Regions from separate parts of the Streptomyces sp. NPDC046465 genome, predicted to be linked through region 2. Evidence: riboswitches for the same ligand, from Rfam matches in the RefSeq annotation. Region 2 holds a riboswitch; each other region holds the start of a gene.
What was found. A riboswitch is a leader RNA that binds a small molecule or an ion and turns the genes downstream of it on or off. The one in region 2 is predicted to bind cobalamin.

Region 1 (4,806 bases), on a different contig from region 2:
ACGACCTCGCGCGCCGCGAACTCCAGGACGGCGGCGACCTCTTCACCCTGGTCGCGCGGGATCGCCGCGAGGTCCCAGTCCGCGTCGTCCATCGCTTGGACCAGCGCGCGGGCCTTGTCCTCGGCCTCGTCGGCGCTGACGCGCGTCGCCGCCGACTCGTCGAGACCGAGGGCCTCGCGCAGGCCCGGCAGCGCGGTCGTGCCGCCCCAGATCTGGCGGGCCCGCAGGATCGCCAGGACGAGGTTGACGCGGTCGCCCGCCGCCGGGGCGCTGCCCAGCACGTGCAGACCGTCGCGGATCTGCATGTCCTTGATCTCGCAGAGCCAGCCGTCGACGTGCAGCAGGAAGTCGTCGAAGCCGTCGTCGTCCGGGCGGTGCTGCAGGCCCAGGTCGTGGTCGAGCTTCGCGGCCTGGATGAGCGTCCAGATCTGCGCGCGGATCGCGGGCAGCTTCGCCGGGTCCATGGAGCTGATCTGGGCGTACTCGTCGAGGAGCTGTTCCAGGCGCGCGATGTCGCCGTAGGAGTCGGCGCGCGCCATCGGCGGCACCAGGTGGTCGATGAGCGTGGCGTGCACGCGGCGCTTGGCCTGGGTGCCCTCGCCCGGGTCGTTGACCAGGAAGGGGTAGATCAGCGGCAGGTCGCCGAGCGCGGCGTCCGGGCCGCAGGCCGCGGAGAGGCCCGCGTTCTTGCCGGGCAGCCACTCCAGGTTGCCGTGCTTGCCGAGGTGGATCATCGCGTCGGCGCCGAAGCCGCCGTCCGCCGCGGGCGCCGCGATCCAGCGGTACGCCGCCAGGTAGTGGTGCGACGGCGGCAGGTCGGGGTCGTGGTAGATCGCGATGGGGTTCTCGCCGAAGCCGCGCGGCGGCTGGATGAGGATGAGGAGGTTCTCGCGGCGCAGGGCGGCGAGGACGATGTCGCCCTCCGGGTCGCCGCCGTTGCCCACGCGGGACTTGTCCAGGAACATCTCGCCGGGCGGCGGGCCCCAGTGCCCCTCGACCGACGCGCGCAGCTCCGCGGGGAGCGTCGCGTACCAGCGCTTGTAGTCGGCGGCCGGGATGCGCACCGGGTTGGCGGCGAGCTGCTCCTCGGTCAGCCACTCCTGGTCGTGGCCGCCCGCGTCGATGAGCGCGCGGATCAGCTCGTCGCCGTCACCGGAGACCAGACCGGGGAGGTCGGCCTCGGGGCCGAACTCGTACCCCTCGGCGCGCAGCCGCCGCAGGAGCGCGACGGCGGAGGCGGGGGTGTCGAGGCCGACCGCGTTGCCGATGCGGGAGTGCTTCGTCGGGTAGGCGGAGAGGACCAGGGCGAGGCGCTTGTCGGCGGCCGGGATGTGCCTGAGCCGCGCGTGGCGTACGGCGATCCCGGCGACGCGGGCCGCGCGCTCGGCGTCGGCCACGTAGGCGGGCAGACCGTCCTCGTCGATCTCCTTGAAGGAGAAGGGGACCGTGATGAGGCGCCCGTCGAACTCCGGCACCGCGATCTGGCTCGCGGCGTCGAGCGGCGAGACGCCCTCGTCGTTCTCCTCCCAGGCCGAGCGCGATCCGGTCAGGCACAGGGCCTGCAGGATCGGCACGTCGAGGGAGGTCAGCGCGCCCGCGTCCCACGACTCGTCGTCGCCGCCCGCGGAGGCCTCGGCGGGCTTGGTGCCACCGGCCGCGAGCACGGTCGTCACGATGGTGTCGGCGGCGCGGAGCGCGTCGATCAGCTCCGGCTCGGGTGCGCGCAGCGAGGCCACGTACAGCGGCAGGGGCCGGGCGCCGGCGTCCTCGATCGCGCCGCACAGCGCGTCCACGAAGGCGGTGTTGCCGCTCATGTGGTGGGCCCGGTAGTAGAGCACCGCCACGGTCGGGCCGTCGATGTCGCGCGCGGTGCGCTCAAGCGGGCCCCAGGACGGGGCGGGCGCGGGCGGCTCGAAGCCGTGGCCGGTGAGCAGCACGGTGTCGGAGAGGAAGCGGGCCAGCTGCTCCAGGTTGGCGGGGCCGCCGTGCGCGAGATAGGCGTGTGCCTCGGCGGCGATGCCGATCGGCACGGTCGAGGAGGCCATCAGCTGGGCGTCGGGCGCCTGTTCGCCGGTGAGTACGACGACCGGGAGGCCGGTGGCGGTGAGCTGGTCGAGGCCGTCCTGCCAGGCACGGACACCGCCGAGGAGGCGTACGACGACGAGGTCGACGCCGTCGAGCAGGGCGGGCAGCCCGTCGAGGTCGAGGCGGGAGGGGTTGGCGAACCGGTAGTCGACGGGGCCCCCCGCCGCGCGGGCGCTGAGCAGGTCGGTGTCGGAGGTCGACAACAGCAGAAGCATGCGGGCGCAGGCCTTCCTCGGGGTGTCCGCGCCCCGGGTGGTCGTATGGACGGCAGGAGTTCCTGGCTCACCCGGAGGCCGGGTTCACAGTGGCGGGACCGCGCCGGATTCGCACCGGGCTTCCTCCCTCGGGTCCTGGTGGACCCACGCCGTCGCTGGCGTCGACGGACTCGGTGGGAATCCGCCGCCTGCATAGTAAGTCCTGCCCGCCGCGTATGGGGCGGCCACCTGCCAGGACGGCCCGTCTCGGGAGGCGACCGGCCGGATGCGCGTGGGTATGCTCGCCGCCATGCCGCCCACCCGAGCCGCTTCCCCAGACCAGGGCGAATCCCTCATACGTGACCGGGGCGACGCCTGCCCCGGCGCCCTTCGCCTGCACCTCGCCGACGACGGCAGGCTCGCCCGACTCCGGCTGCCCGGCGGGCTGCTGACGTCCCGTCAGGCCGACGTGCTCGGCACCGCGGCGGAGCGTCTTGCCGACGGGAACCTCAGCATCACCTCGCGCGGCAACATCGAGCTGCGCGGCCTCGGCGACGCGTGCGGCGGCGAACTCTCCCGGCTGCTCGCCGACGCGGGCCTGCTGCCCTCCGAACGGCACGAGCGCGTGCGGAACGTCCTCGCGTCCCCGCTCGCGGGAACCGACGGACTCGGCCACGCCGACGTGCAGTTGTGGGTCCGCGAGCTGGACGGACTCCTCTGCGCGCAGGAGTGGACGACGGCGCTATCCGGCCGCTTCCTCTTCGCCCTGGACGACGGGCGCGGAGACCTGGCCGGGATCGGCGCGGATGTGACCTTGATCGCAGAATCGGGCGGGACGGCGGTCGTACGGGTCGGGGGCCCGGCCTTCCGGGTCGCCGCCGCCGACGCCCCGCGCGCCGCCCTCGCCGCCGCGGGCGCCTTCCTCGACGCCGTGCGCGCGGCGGGCAACGGAGCCTGGCGGGTCGCGGAGCTGCCTGCGGGGCAGTCGGTGGACCTGGCCGGAGCGCTGGAGCGGGCGGACGTCGCGGCAGAGCGGGCTGGGCTTGCAGAGCGGGCTGAGGTTACAGGACGGGCTGGGCTTGCAGAGCGGGCTGGGCTTGCAGGACGGGCTGGGCTTGCAGGACGGGCTGAGGTTGCAGAGCGGGCTGAGGTTGCAGGACGGGCTGAGCTCGCAGGACGGGTCGAGGTTGCAGGACGGGCTGAGCGGGCCGAGACCTGGGGGGCGGCCCGCAGCGCCCCGCCCGTCCCCGGCGCCGACGGGCACGCGGTCGCGGTGAACGCCCGCCTCGGCCGGGTGAGCGCCGCCCAGTGGCGAGCCCTGCTCCCGCTGCCCGCCGACGAACTGCGGGTGACCCCGTGGCGCGGCTTCGTGCTCCCCGGCTTCCCCGACGCCGCCGCGGCCCGGGAACGCCTTGCCGTGCTGGCCGACGCCGGATACGTCACCACCCCCGACTCTCCCTGGCTGGGCGTCGGCGCCTGCACCGGCCGCCCCGGCTGTGCCAAGTCCCTCGCCGACGTGCGCGCGGACGTGGTGCCGGGCCCCGGCGGGCTGCCCGTCCACTGGTCCGGCTGCGAACGGCGGTGCGGGCACCCGCGCGGCGACTGGGTCGACGTCCTCGCCACCGGCGACGGGCGGTACGAGGTGACGGTGCGCACCCCCGGCGACGAGCGGGCGCCCGTGACCGGCGGCACCCTGACCGAGCAGGTCACCAGGGCACGTACGACCAAGACGACAACCACGGCCACGAGATGAGCGAGAGCACAGTGTTCGACTACGAGAAGGACGGCGCGGCCATCTACCGCGAGTCCTTTGCCACCATCCGCGCGGAGGCGGACCTCCACGGCCTGCCCGCCGACGTCAGCCAGGTCGCGGTCCGGATGATCCACGCCTGCGGCATGGTCGACCTCGTGAAGGATCTCGCCTTCAGCCCGCGGGTGATCGCCGACGCCCGCAAGGCGCTGCGCGACGGCGCGCCGATCCTCTGCGACGCGAACATGGTCGCGAGCGGCGTCACGCGCAAGCGGCTGCCCGCCGACAACGACGTGATCTGCACGCTCGCCGACCCGTCCGTACCGGACCTCGCGGCTCAGCTCGGCACCACCCGCAGCGCCGCCGCCCTCGAACTGTGGCGCGACCGCCTCGAAGGCTCCGTCGTCGCCATCGGCAACGCGCCCACCGCGCTCTTCCGCCTCCTGGAGATGATCGAGGAGGGCGCGCCGCGCCCGGCCGCCGTCCTCGGCATCCCGGTCGGCTTCGTGGGCGCCGCCGAGTCCAAGGACGCGCTGGCCGCACACCACTCCGGTCTGGAGTACCTGGTCGTACGGGGGCGTCGCGGCGGCAGCGCGATGGCCGCGGCGGCGATCAACGCGATTGCGAGCGAGGCGGAGTGAACACCGAGACCACCCAGGGGACAGTGAAACCCGAGACCACCCACGGGAAGCTGTACGGGGTCGGCCTCGGCCCCGGCGACCCGTCGCTGATGACCCTGCGCGCCGTCGAGGTGATCGCGGCGGCCGACGTCGTCGC
Region 2 (4,806 bases):
GCGACGGCTTCTTCGGCCGTGGCCTGGGCGGGGACGGGGGCGGGGGCGGTGGCGGCCGCGTTCGAGCCGCCCGCCGCGCGCGCGATGCGCGTCGCGGGGCGCGAGCGCAGGTAGTACGTGGTCTTCAGACCCTGCTGCCAGGCGTAGGCGTACATCGAGGAGAGCTTGCCGATGGTCGGCGTCTCCAGGAAGAGGTTGAGCGACTGCGCCTGGTCGAGGAAGGGGGTCCGCGCGGCGGCCATGTCGATCAGGCCGCGCTGCGGGAGCTCCCACGCCGTGCGGTAGAGCGCGCGCACCTCCGCGGGGATCCAGTCGAATCCCTGCACCGAGCCGCTGGCCTCGCGCAGCGCCTCGCGGGTCTGCGCGTCCCACATCCCGAGCCGCTTCAGCTCCTGGACCAGGTAGGCGTTGACCTGGAGGAACTCACCCGACAGGGTCTCGCGCTTGAAGAGGTTGGAGACCTGCGGCTCGATGCACTCGTAGACGCCCGCGATGGACGCGATGGTGGCGGTCGGCGCGATGGCGAGCAGCAGCGAATTGCGCATGCCGGTCACGGCGATACGTTCCCGCAGCGCCGCCCAGCGCTCCGGCCAGGCCAGCTCGACGTCGTAGTGGTCGGGGTGCAGGACGCCGCGCGCGGTGCGGGTCTTCTCCCAGGCGGGCAGCGGGCCGCTGCGCTCGGCGAGGTCCGCGGAGGTCTCGTACGCGGCGAGCATGATGCGCTCGGCGATCCGCGTGGAGAGCGCCCGCGCCTCGGGGGAGTCGAAGGGGAGCTTCAGCTGGAAGAAGACGTCTTGCAGACCCATCGCGCCGAGGCCCACCGGGCGCCACCTGGCGTTGGAGCGGCCGGCCTGCTCGGTCGGGTAGAAGTTGATGTCGACGACGCGGTCGAGGAAGGTGACGGCGGTACGGACGGTCTCGTCGAGCCGGTCCCACGCGAGGTCGCCGTTTTCCACGAACGCGCCGAGGTTGACCGAGCCGAGGTTGCAGACGGCCGTCTCGCCGTCGTCCGTCACCTCCAGGATCTCCGTGCAGAGGTTGGAGGAGTGCACGGTGTGGCCGGGCTCGGCGGTCTGGTTCGCGGTGCGGTTGGCGGCGTCCTTGAACGTCATCCAGCCGTTGCCGGTCTGCGCGAGGGTGCGCATCATGCGGCCGTAGAGGTCGCGGGCCGACATCGTCTTCTTGGCGAGCCCCGCGGCCTCGGCCTTGCGGTAGGCCGCGTCGAACTCATCGCCCCACAGGTCGACGAGCTCGGGCACGTCGGACGGCGAGAACAGCGACCACTCCCGGTCGGCGGCGACCCGGCGCATGAACTCGTCCGGGATCCAGTGCGCGAGGTTGAGGTTGTGCGTGCGGCGCGCGTCCTCACCGGTGTTGTCGCGCAGCTCCAGGAACTCCTCGATGTCGGAGTGCCAGGTCTCCAGGTAGACCGCGGCCGCGCCCTTGCGCCGCCCGCCCTGGTTCACCGCGGCGACCGAGGCGTCCAGGGTCTTCAGGAACGGCACGATGCCGTTGGAGTGCCCGTTCGTGCCGCGGATCAGCGAACCGCGCGAACGGATGCGGGAGTACGAGAGGCCGATGCCGCCCGCGTGCTTGGAGAGCCGTGCGACCTGGTGGTAGCGGTCGTAGATCGAGTCGAGCTCGTCCTGCGGGGAGTCGAGGAGGTAGCAGGAGGACATCTGCGGGTGGCGGGTGCCGGAGTTGAAGAGCGTCGGCGAGGACGGCAGGTAGTCCAGGCGGCTCATCAGGCCGTACAGCGAGGCGACTTCGTCGACCGCGCGGGAGCTGTCGCTCGCGGTGTCCCAGTCGGTCTCGGCCAGGCCGCTCGCCACGCGCAGCATGAAGTGCTGCGGCGTCTCGATGACGTGCCGGGTGATCGGGTGGCGCAACAGGTAGCGGCTGTGCAGCGTGCGCAGGCCGAAGTAGCCGAAGCGGAAGTCGGCGCCGTCGGCGAGCGCGCTCTCCACGAGCGCGTCGAGCCGGGGAGCGTGCGCGGTCACGAAGGAGGCGGTGCGGTCGGCGATCAGGCCCTCGCGGTGGCCGACCGCGATCGACTGCGTGAAGGAGCGCACGCCCTGCGAGGCGGCCTCGGCGGTGATGGAGAGGGAGAGCAGCCGGGCGGCGAGCTTGGAGTACGCCGGGTCCTCGGAGATGAGCCCCGCGGCCGCCTCGGTCGCGAGCTCCCTGAGCTCGCTCTCGTCGGCCCTGGCCGACCGGCCGCGCAGCGCGGCGGCCGCCACCCGGCCGGGATCGGCGTCGGGGAGGTCGGCGGTGAGGTCGGTCAGGGTGCGCAGCAGCGCGGTCCCCGGCGCGTCGTTACCCTCGGGGCTTTCAGCGCTGTCACTGGGCCGCGATGCCAGCACTGACGCAGGTTCGGCAGGCGCGATGGTCACGTGGAGCTCTCCCTCGCTCGGCTCCGGGGCCTGAGGGAGAGATCGGTACACACGGGCACACCCGGGCAGGGCGGCACACCGCGTCCACCGGCCCATTCCACGAGGCCCGGACGGTCGGCACCCGGGCCGGACGACACGGGTGCGCTGCGGCAGGTCTTCGGACTCCGCGTACGACAAATGCGTACACGTCTACCGTTGCGGGACAGTTCCGGACTTGCACCGGATTCCCCTGCGGCGACAGCGAGCACGAGCATACATCTTGTGTCGCACTACTGAAGCAGGCCCACATCTTGTGTCGGATCGCGAGGCGGGCCCGGACGGTGGCCCCTAGAGTGTCAATGCGTAGGCGAGCAGCGGGAGGCCGGGGATCGGGTACCAGTCGCGCTCCGGGGCCCGTGCGAAGCCGAGGCGTTCGTAGAGCCGGTGGGCGGTCCGCATGGAGGGCGAGGAGGACAGGACGAGCCGGGTCCGGCCCGCTTCCCTGGACCGTTCGACGCAGCCGCGCACCAGGAGTTCGCCGACGCCGCGGCCGCGCGCCGTAGGCGAGACCGCCAGCATGCGGATCTCCGTCTCGCCGTCCCGTGCGATGTCGGCCATGGGGCCGCCGGACGGCACGAACGTCACGCCGCCCAGGAGGGCGTGGGGCGCCCCGCCGTCCGCCGCGGCCACCAGGATCTCGGCGTGCGCCGCGCGCCCCGCCACGTCCCGCAGCACGTGCAGATACCGGTCCGCCGCCCCGTGATCCAGATGCCCGCCGTCGAGATAGGCCTGCGCGGTGAGGTCGCCCAGCGTCTCGTACTCCTCGGGGCGTGCCCGCCTGATGGTGATGTCCATGCAGCGCAGTGTGCAACACGGGCACGGCAAAGGGCCGCCGGTTTTCCGGCGGCCCCTGTCACGTGCGGGTCCCTGTTACTGGCGGAAGGGGGGCGGGACTCAGTGCCCGGCGCCCGCGGTCGCCGTCGGCAGCTCCTGTACGACGCCGGGGTCGCCCGCGTCGGCCGTGTAGTCCTCCGGGGAGGTCTCGTCGATGCCGTCGGGGGCCTTCAGCGCCTTCAGGACGAAGGTGAGGACCACGGTCACGACCACGTTCAGGACGAACGCGGTCAGGCCGATGTAGCCGATCTCGCCGATGCCGGGGATCTCGTCGGACGAGCCGCCGAAGTGCTTCTGGGTCGGCGACGCGACGCCGTACGCGGCGAGCGTTCCGTAGGCCATGCCGACCGCCCAGCCGGCGAGCAGCGCCCAGCGGTGGAACCACCGGGTGAAGAGGCCGCCGACCAGCGCGGGCATCGTCTGCAGGATCCAGATGCCGCCGAGCAGCTGGAAGTTGATCGCGACCGTCTTGTCCATGGTGAGGACGAAGGCGAGCGCGCCGACCTTCACCAGGAGCGAGACCAGCTTGGAGACCTTCATCTCCTGCTGCGGTGTCGCGTCCGGCTTGAGGAAGTCCTTGTAGATGTTGCGGGTGAAGAGATTCGCGGCCGCGATCGACATGATCGCGGCGGGGACGAGCGCGCCGATGCCGATGGCGGCGAACGCGACGCCCGTGAACCAGTCGGGGAACATGTTCTCGAACAGCTGCGGAATCGCCAGCTGACCGTTCTCCACCTTCACCCCGGCCGCGATCGCCATGAACCCGAGCAGCGCGAGCAGGCCGAGCATCAGCGAGTAGAGCGGCAGGATGGTGGTGTTGCGGCGGATCACGTTGCGGCTCTTGGAGGAGAGCGTCGCCGTGATCGAGTGCGGGTACATGAACAGGGCGAGCGCGGAGCCGAGCGCGAGCGTCGCGTAGGTCCACTGTCCGCTCTGTCCGGGCGCGAGACCCGCGACGGGCTTGCCCGCCGCCTCGTTCGACGCCGAGAACTTGTCACTCGCCGCCCGGAAGATCTCGTCGAAGCCGCCGAGCTTGATCGGGATGTAGATGATGGCGACGGCGATGACGAGATAGATCAGGCCGTCCTTCACGAACGCGATCAGTGCGGGCGCGCGCAGACCGGACGAGTACGTGTACGCGGCGAGCACCGCGAACGCGATGAGGAGCGGCAGGTCCTTGATGAACCAGTTGGTGTCGGGACCGCCGCCGACGCCCATGACGTCGAGCACGGCCTGGATGCCGACCAGCTGGAGCGCGATGTACGGCATCGTGGCGAGGATGCCGGTGACCGCGACGGCCAGCGAGAGCCCCTTCGAGCCGAACCGTCCGCGCACGAAGTCGGACGTGGTCACGTATCCGTGCTTGTGCGAGACCGACCAGAGGCGCGGCAGGAAGGTGAAGATCAGCGGATAGACGAGGATCGTGTACGGCACCGCGAAGAAGCCCGCCGCGCCTGCCGCGTAGATCGCCGCGGGGACGGCCACGAACGTATAAGCGGTGTAGAGGTCGCCGCCGAGCAGGAACCAGGTGACCCAGGTG
Region 3 (4,806 bases), on a different contig from region 2:
CGGGATCGTGTTCCCAGTCGGCGAGCGCCTGGTCGATGCGGCGCACCATGGCATGGGTGAGGGCGTTGAGGGCCTTGGGGCGGTTGAGGACCAGATGGGCCGCGCGGCCCTCGACGCGCAGCAGTACGGAGTCGTCGGCCGCGGTCATCGGACGGCCTCGGTCAGGCCGCGGGCCACGATCAGGCGCATGATCTCGTTGGTTCCTTCCAGGATCTGGTGGACCCGCAGGTCACGGACGATCTTCTCGATGCCGTACTCGCTCAAATAGCCGTAGCCGCCGTGGAGTTGAAGGGCACGGTCGGCCACGGAGTAGCCGGTGTCGGTGGCGAACCGCTTGGCCATGGCGCAGAGCTGCGGAGCCCGTGCGTCGCCCCGGTCGAGGGCGTCGGCGGCCTGGCGGACCAGCGCGCGGGCCGCCGACAGTTCGGTGGCCATGTCGGCGAGCCGGAACCGCAGCGCCTGGGAGTCCAGGAGGGACGCGCCGAACGCCTCACGGTCGGCGAGGTAGGCCACGCTGCGGTGCAGTGCGCTCTGCGCGCCGCCCAGGGAGCAGGCCGCTATGCCGAGGCGCCCGCCGTTGAGGCCGGACATCGCGATGCGGAAGCCGTCCCCCTCGGCGCCGAGCCGCCGGTCGGCGGGGATGCGGACGCCGTCGAGGAGCACTTGGCGGGTCGGCTGGGCGTTCCAGCCCATCTTGCGTTCGTCGGCGCCGAAGGAGAGACCGGGGTCGTCCCGTTCGACGACGAACGCGGAGATGCCGCCGGGTCCCTCCTCGCCGGTACGGGCCATGACGACGTACACGTCCGTGGCGCCCGCTCCGGAGATGAACTGCTTGACGCCGGTCAGGACGTACGCGTCGCCGTCGCGTTCGGCCCGCGTCCGCAGGGCCGCGGCGTCCGATCCGGCACCGGGTTCGGTGAGGCAGTAGCTGCCCAGGGACGCGGCCGTGCACAGGTCCGGCAGCCAGCGGGTGCGCTGGCCCTCGTCGCCGTACCGGTCGATCATCCAGGCGACCATGTTGTGGATGGAGAGGTAACCGGCGATGGAGGGGCAGCCGGTGGCCAGGGCCTCGAAGACGAGGGTGCCGTCGGTGCGGCCGAGCCCGGAACCGCCGTGCTCCTCGCGTACGTAGACACCGCCGAGGCCCAGTTCGGCGGCCTTGCGCAGGACGTCCACGGGGAAGTGTTTGTCGCGGTCCCAGGCGACGGCGTGCGGCGCCAGATATGTGTCTGCGAAGTCGAGTGTGACCTCGGTCAGTGCGAGCTGGTCCTTGGTGAGGGTGGTGGCCATCGTTGTCATCGCCGTCATCCCATCGTCGGGATGGTGAAGCTCGCGCCTTCCTTGGCCCCGGAGGGCCAGCGCGAGGTGACGGTCTTCGTACGGGTGTAAAAGCGGACGGAGTCGGGGCCGTGCTGGTTGAGGTCGCCGAAGCCGGACCGCTTCCAGCCGCCGAAGGTGTGGTACGCCACCGGGACCGGGATCGGCACGTTGACCCCGACCATGCCTGCGCCGACGCGGCGCGTGAAGTCGCGGGCGGTGTCGCCGTCCCTGGTGAAGAGGGCGACGCCGTTGCCGTAGGGGTGTTCGGTGGGCAGGCGCAGGGCGGTCTCGTAGTCCGCCGCGCGGACCACGCAGAGGACCGGGCCGAAGATCTCCTCGCGGTAGATCCGCATGCGGGGCGAGACGCGGTCGAAGAGCGTGGCTCCGGCGAAGAATCCGTTCTCGTGACCGGACAGCGTGAAATCCCGGCCGTCCACGATGAGTTCGGCGCCTTCGTTGACGCCGATGTCCACATAGCGCCGGACCCGGTCGAGCGCGTCGCGGCTCACCAGCGGGCCGAAGTCCGTCTCGGGGTCGTCGGAGCGGCCGATGCGCAGTTCGGCGACTCGTTCCTTGAGCCGGGCGACGAGCGCGTCGGCGGTCTCCTCGCCCACGGGGACGGCGACCGCTATGGCCATGCAGCGCTCCCCCGCCGAGCCGTATCCGGCGCCGATGAGGGCGTCGACGGCCTGGTCGAGGTCGGCGTCCGGCATGACGATCATGTGGTTCTTGGCGCCGCCGAAGCACTGGGCGCGCTTGCCGTGCGCGGCGGCGGTGGCGTAGATGTGCGCGGCGATCGGCGTGGACCCGACGAAGCCGAGCGCCTGGACCCGGGGGTCCTCCAGGAGGGTGTCGACGCTCTCCTTGCCGCCGTTGACGACATTGAGGACGCCGGGCGGCAGGCCCGCCTCCAGGAACAGTTCGGCGAGCCTGAGCGGTACGGAGGGCGCGCGTTCGGACGGCTTGAGGATGAAGGAATTGCCGCAGGCGAGCGCGGGGGCCGCCTTCCACAGCGGGATCATCGCGGGGAAGTTGAACGGGGTGATCCCGGCGGTGACGCCGAGTGGCACCCGCAGGGAGTGCACGTCGATGCCGGTGCCTGCGTTGTCGGTGAACTCGCCCTTGAGGAGATGCGGGATGCCCGCGGCGAACTCGACGACCTCCAGGCCGCGTTGCAGGTCACCGTGGGCGTCGGCGACCGTCTTGCCGTGCTCGCTGGAGAGCAGTCGGGCCAGGGACTCCCTTTCCTCTTCGACGAGTTGGAGGAAGCGCAGCAGGACGCGGGCGCGCCGCTGCGGGTTCCACTCGCCCCACGCATGCTGCGCGGACTCGGCGTCGGCGATCGCCGCGGCCGTCTCGTCGCGCCCGGCCAGCGGCACATGTGCCTGTACGGAGCCGGTGTTGGGGTCGTACACGTCGGCGAAGAGCCCGGATGCCCCGCGCACGTGCTTGCCGCCGATGAAATGTGTCAGTTCACGGACCATGAGAGCCTGCTCTCGTCAGGTGAGTCCGGGGATGGCACGACAGGCCGACGGCGCCACCGGGTGAGGTGGGCGGGCGGTTCTGACGTGGGACGCGAAGGCCTAAGAGCCGTCGTGGAGTCGGACGTCGACAGGGGTCGCCGCTCGCTTCGCCGGATCACCTGGGTCGTGGTTACGGACCGGTGCCATGCGTGTCTGCTCCATCCTCGTGGACAACACGGAACACCCCGCGGCCGGTATCCTGACTCCCGGATCAGCGCGCGTTCTCCCGCCTTCCCGACGGGACTTGCTCCGTCAGTGGCGTATCGCTCGGCGAGAACGCACTCCCCGGTCACAGTGGCGGGACCGCGCCGGATTCACACCGGCTTCCCTGCACCGCGGGCTCTGGTCACGAACATATAGTTGGACGTCCTAGTAAGTCCACCCCGCCAGGCAAGTCGTTGCCCGTAGGTGTCGCTGCCCGTAGGTCAGGAAAGCGTGCCCACCACGTCACGCACCTGACCGGCGACGGACTCCGGGAGCGGTGCGTAGTGCAGGTCGGACAATTCCTTCTGGCCCGCCCGGCTCGCCGTATACGCCAGGAACGACTTGAGGGCGGGCAGCGTCTCCGCGCGGTTCCCCCTGTCGCAGACGATCTCGTAGGTCACCTGGACGATCGGGTACGCGCCCGGAGTCGCGGCGCCGTAGCGGAACTTCAGCGTCAGGTCCTGGCCCTTGCCCGCGACGCGCGCCTCCGCGATGCCGGCCGACGCCGTCGCGGGTGTCGGTCCGACCGGGGCGGGCGCGCCCGTGTCGATGCTCACGGTCCTTATCCGCCGGTCCCGCGCGAAGGACAGCTCGAAGTAGCCGATGGCGCCGAACCCCGAGGTCACCTCCGATGCCACGCCGCTCGACCCGCTCGCCGAGGCGCCGCCCCCGCCCTGCCAGGCCTTGCCGACCGGGTGGGCCCAGGCTTCGGGGGCCGCGCCCGCGAGGTAGGCCTGGAAGTTCTGCGTGGTGCCGGAGTCGTCCGAGCGGTGCACGGGGCGGACCGGGATGGAGGGCAGGTCGGTGCCGGGGTTGAGGCGCCGGATCTCCGGGTCGTCCCAGGAGGTGACCTTCCGGTCGAAGATCCTGGCGAGGGTCGGGGCGTCCAGAACGAGGTCCTCCACGCCCGGCAGGTCGTACCCGATGGCGATGGGCCCGGCGACCATGGGCAGGTCGATCGCGCGCCCGTCCCGGCAGACCTCCTTCGAGCGCTCGACCTCCGCGGGCTTCAGCGCGCTGTCGGAGCCGCCGAACGCGGTCGCGCCCCGCAGGAACTGCGCCCCGCCCGCCCCGGACCCGATCGGGTTGTACGCGATCCGCACGCCCGGGCACGCCCCCTGGTACTGCTTGATCCAGTACTTCATGGCGTTCTGCTGGGCGCTCGACCCGGTGCCCGGGACCTTTCCGGCATCGGCGCAGTCGATCCCGGCGACGGCGGAGGATCGGGCGGCGGCCCGCTCGTCGCCGTCCCCGTCGTCACCCCCGATGCCCGCGAGGCCGCATCCCGCCAGGGAGAGCGGGAGCAGGGCCGTGAGGGAGACCGCCGCGCGCGTTCTGCCTCCTCGGTACGTACGTCCTGGACGTGGGCGTTGCAACGTTGTCCCCTCGGGGTACCGCGACATGGATCTCGACCGGGCTCTGATCCCGGCCTCAGATGCTCGCCGATCCACGGCAGCGGCGGGTGAAGCGGAGGCGAACATCGAGCGACGTACGGCGATACGGGGATACGAGGACACGGGGATACGGCGATGCGGCGATGCGGCGATCGAGCGGCAGGCGGGCGTGCCCTAAACTCCGCTGCATGAAGATCACGCCTGCTGCCGTCGCCGAGGACCTGGCACCGACCGGCGTCCTGCGGGCGTCCATCAATCTGGGCAACCCGGTGCTGGCCCAGGGCACTTCGGCGGCCCCCTCCGGCATCACCGTCGACCTCGCGCGCGAGGTCGGCGCCCGGCTCGGCGTCCCCGTTGAACTCCTC

Region 1: another riboswitch for cobalamin. It lies ahead of cobN (cobaltochelatase subunit CobN); the one in region 2 lies ahead of ABZ953_RS14375 (ribonucleoside-diphosphate reductase subunit alpha).
Region 3: another riboswitch for cobalamin. It lies ahead of ABZ953_RS10070 (CoA-acylating methylmalonate-semialdehyde dehydrogenase); the one in region 2 lies ahead of ABZ953_RS14375 (ribonucleoside-diphosphate reductase subunit alpha).

Annotation. Positions count from the first base shown of each region.
Region 1 is NZ_JBEYZK010000027.1:10,908-15,713, reverse strand. It holds gene cobN (cobaltochelatase subunit CobN) at 1-2,300, opposite strand, end outside; cobalamin riboswitch at 2,334-2,469, opposite strand; gene ABZ953_RS32750 (cobalamin biosynthesis protein CobG) at 2,590-4,032, shown strand; gene ABZ953_RS32745 (precorrin-8X methylmutase) at 4,044-4,670, shown strand; gene ABZ953_RS32740 (precorrin-2 C(20)-methyltransferase) at 4,694-4,806, shown strand, end outside.
Region 2 is NZ_JBEYZK010000008.1:86,153-90,958, forward strand. It holds gene ABZ953_RS14375 (ribonucleoside-diphosphate reductase subunit alpha) at 1-2,393, opposite strand, end outside; cobalamin riboswitch at 2,524-2,657, opposite strand; gene ABZ953_RS14380 (GNAT family N-acetyltransferase) at 2,721-3,227, opposite strand; gene mctP (monocarboxylate uptake permease MctP) at 3,327-4,806, opposite strand, start outside.
Region 3 is NZ_JBEYZK010000005.1:182,664-187,469, reverse strand. It holds gene ABZ953_RS10080 (enoyl-CoA hydratase/isomerase family protein) at 1-148, opposite strand, end outside; gene ABZ953_RS10075 (acyl-CoA dehydrogenase family protein) at 145-1,299, opposite strand; gene ABZ953_RS10070 (CoA-acylating methylmalonate-semialdehyde dehydrogenase) at 1,305-2,804, opposite strand; cobalamin riboswitch at 3,015-3,196, opposite strand; gene pstS (phosphate ABC transporter substrate-binding protein PstS) at 3,269-4,423, opposite strand; gene ABZ953_RS10060 (transporter substrate-binding domain-containing protein) at 4,630-4,806, shown strand, end outside.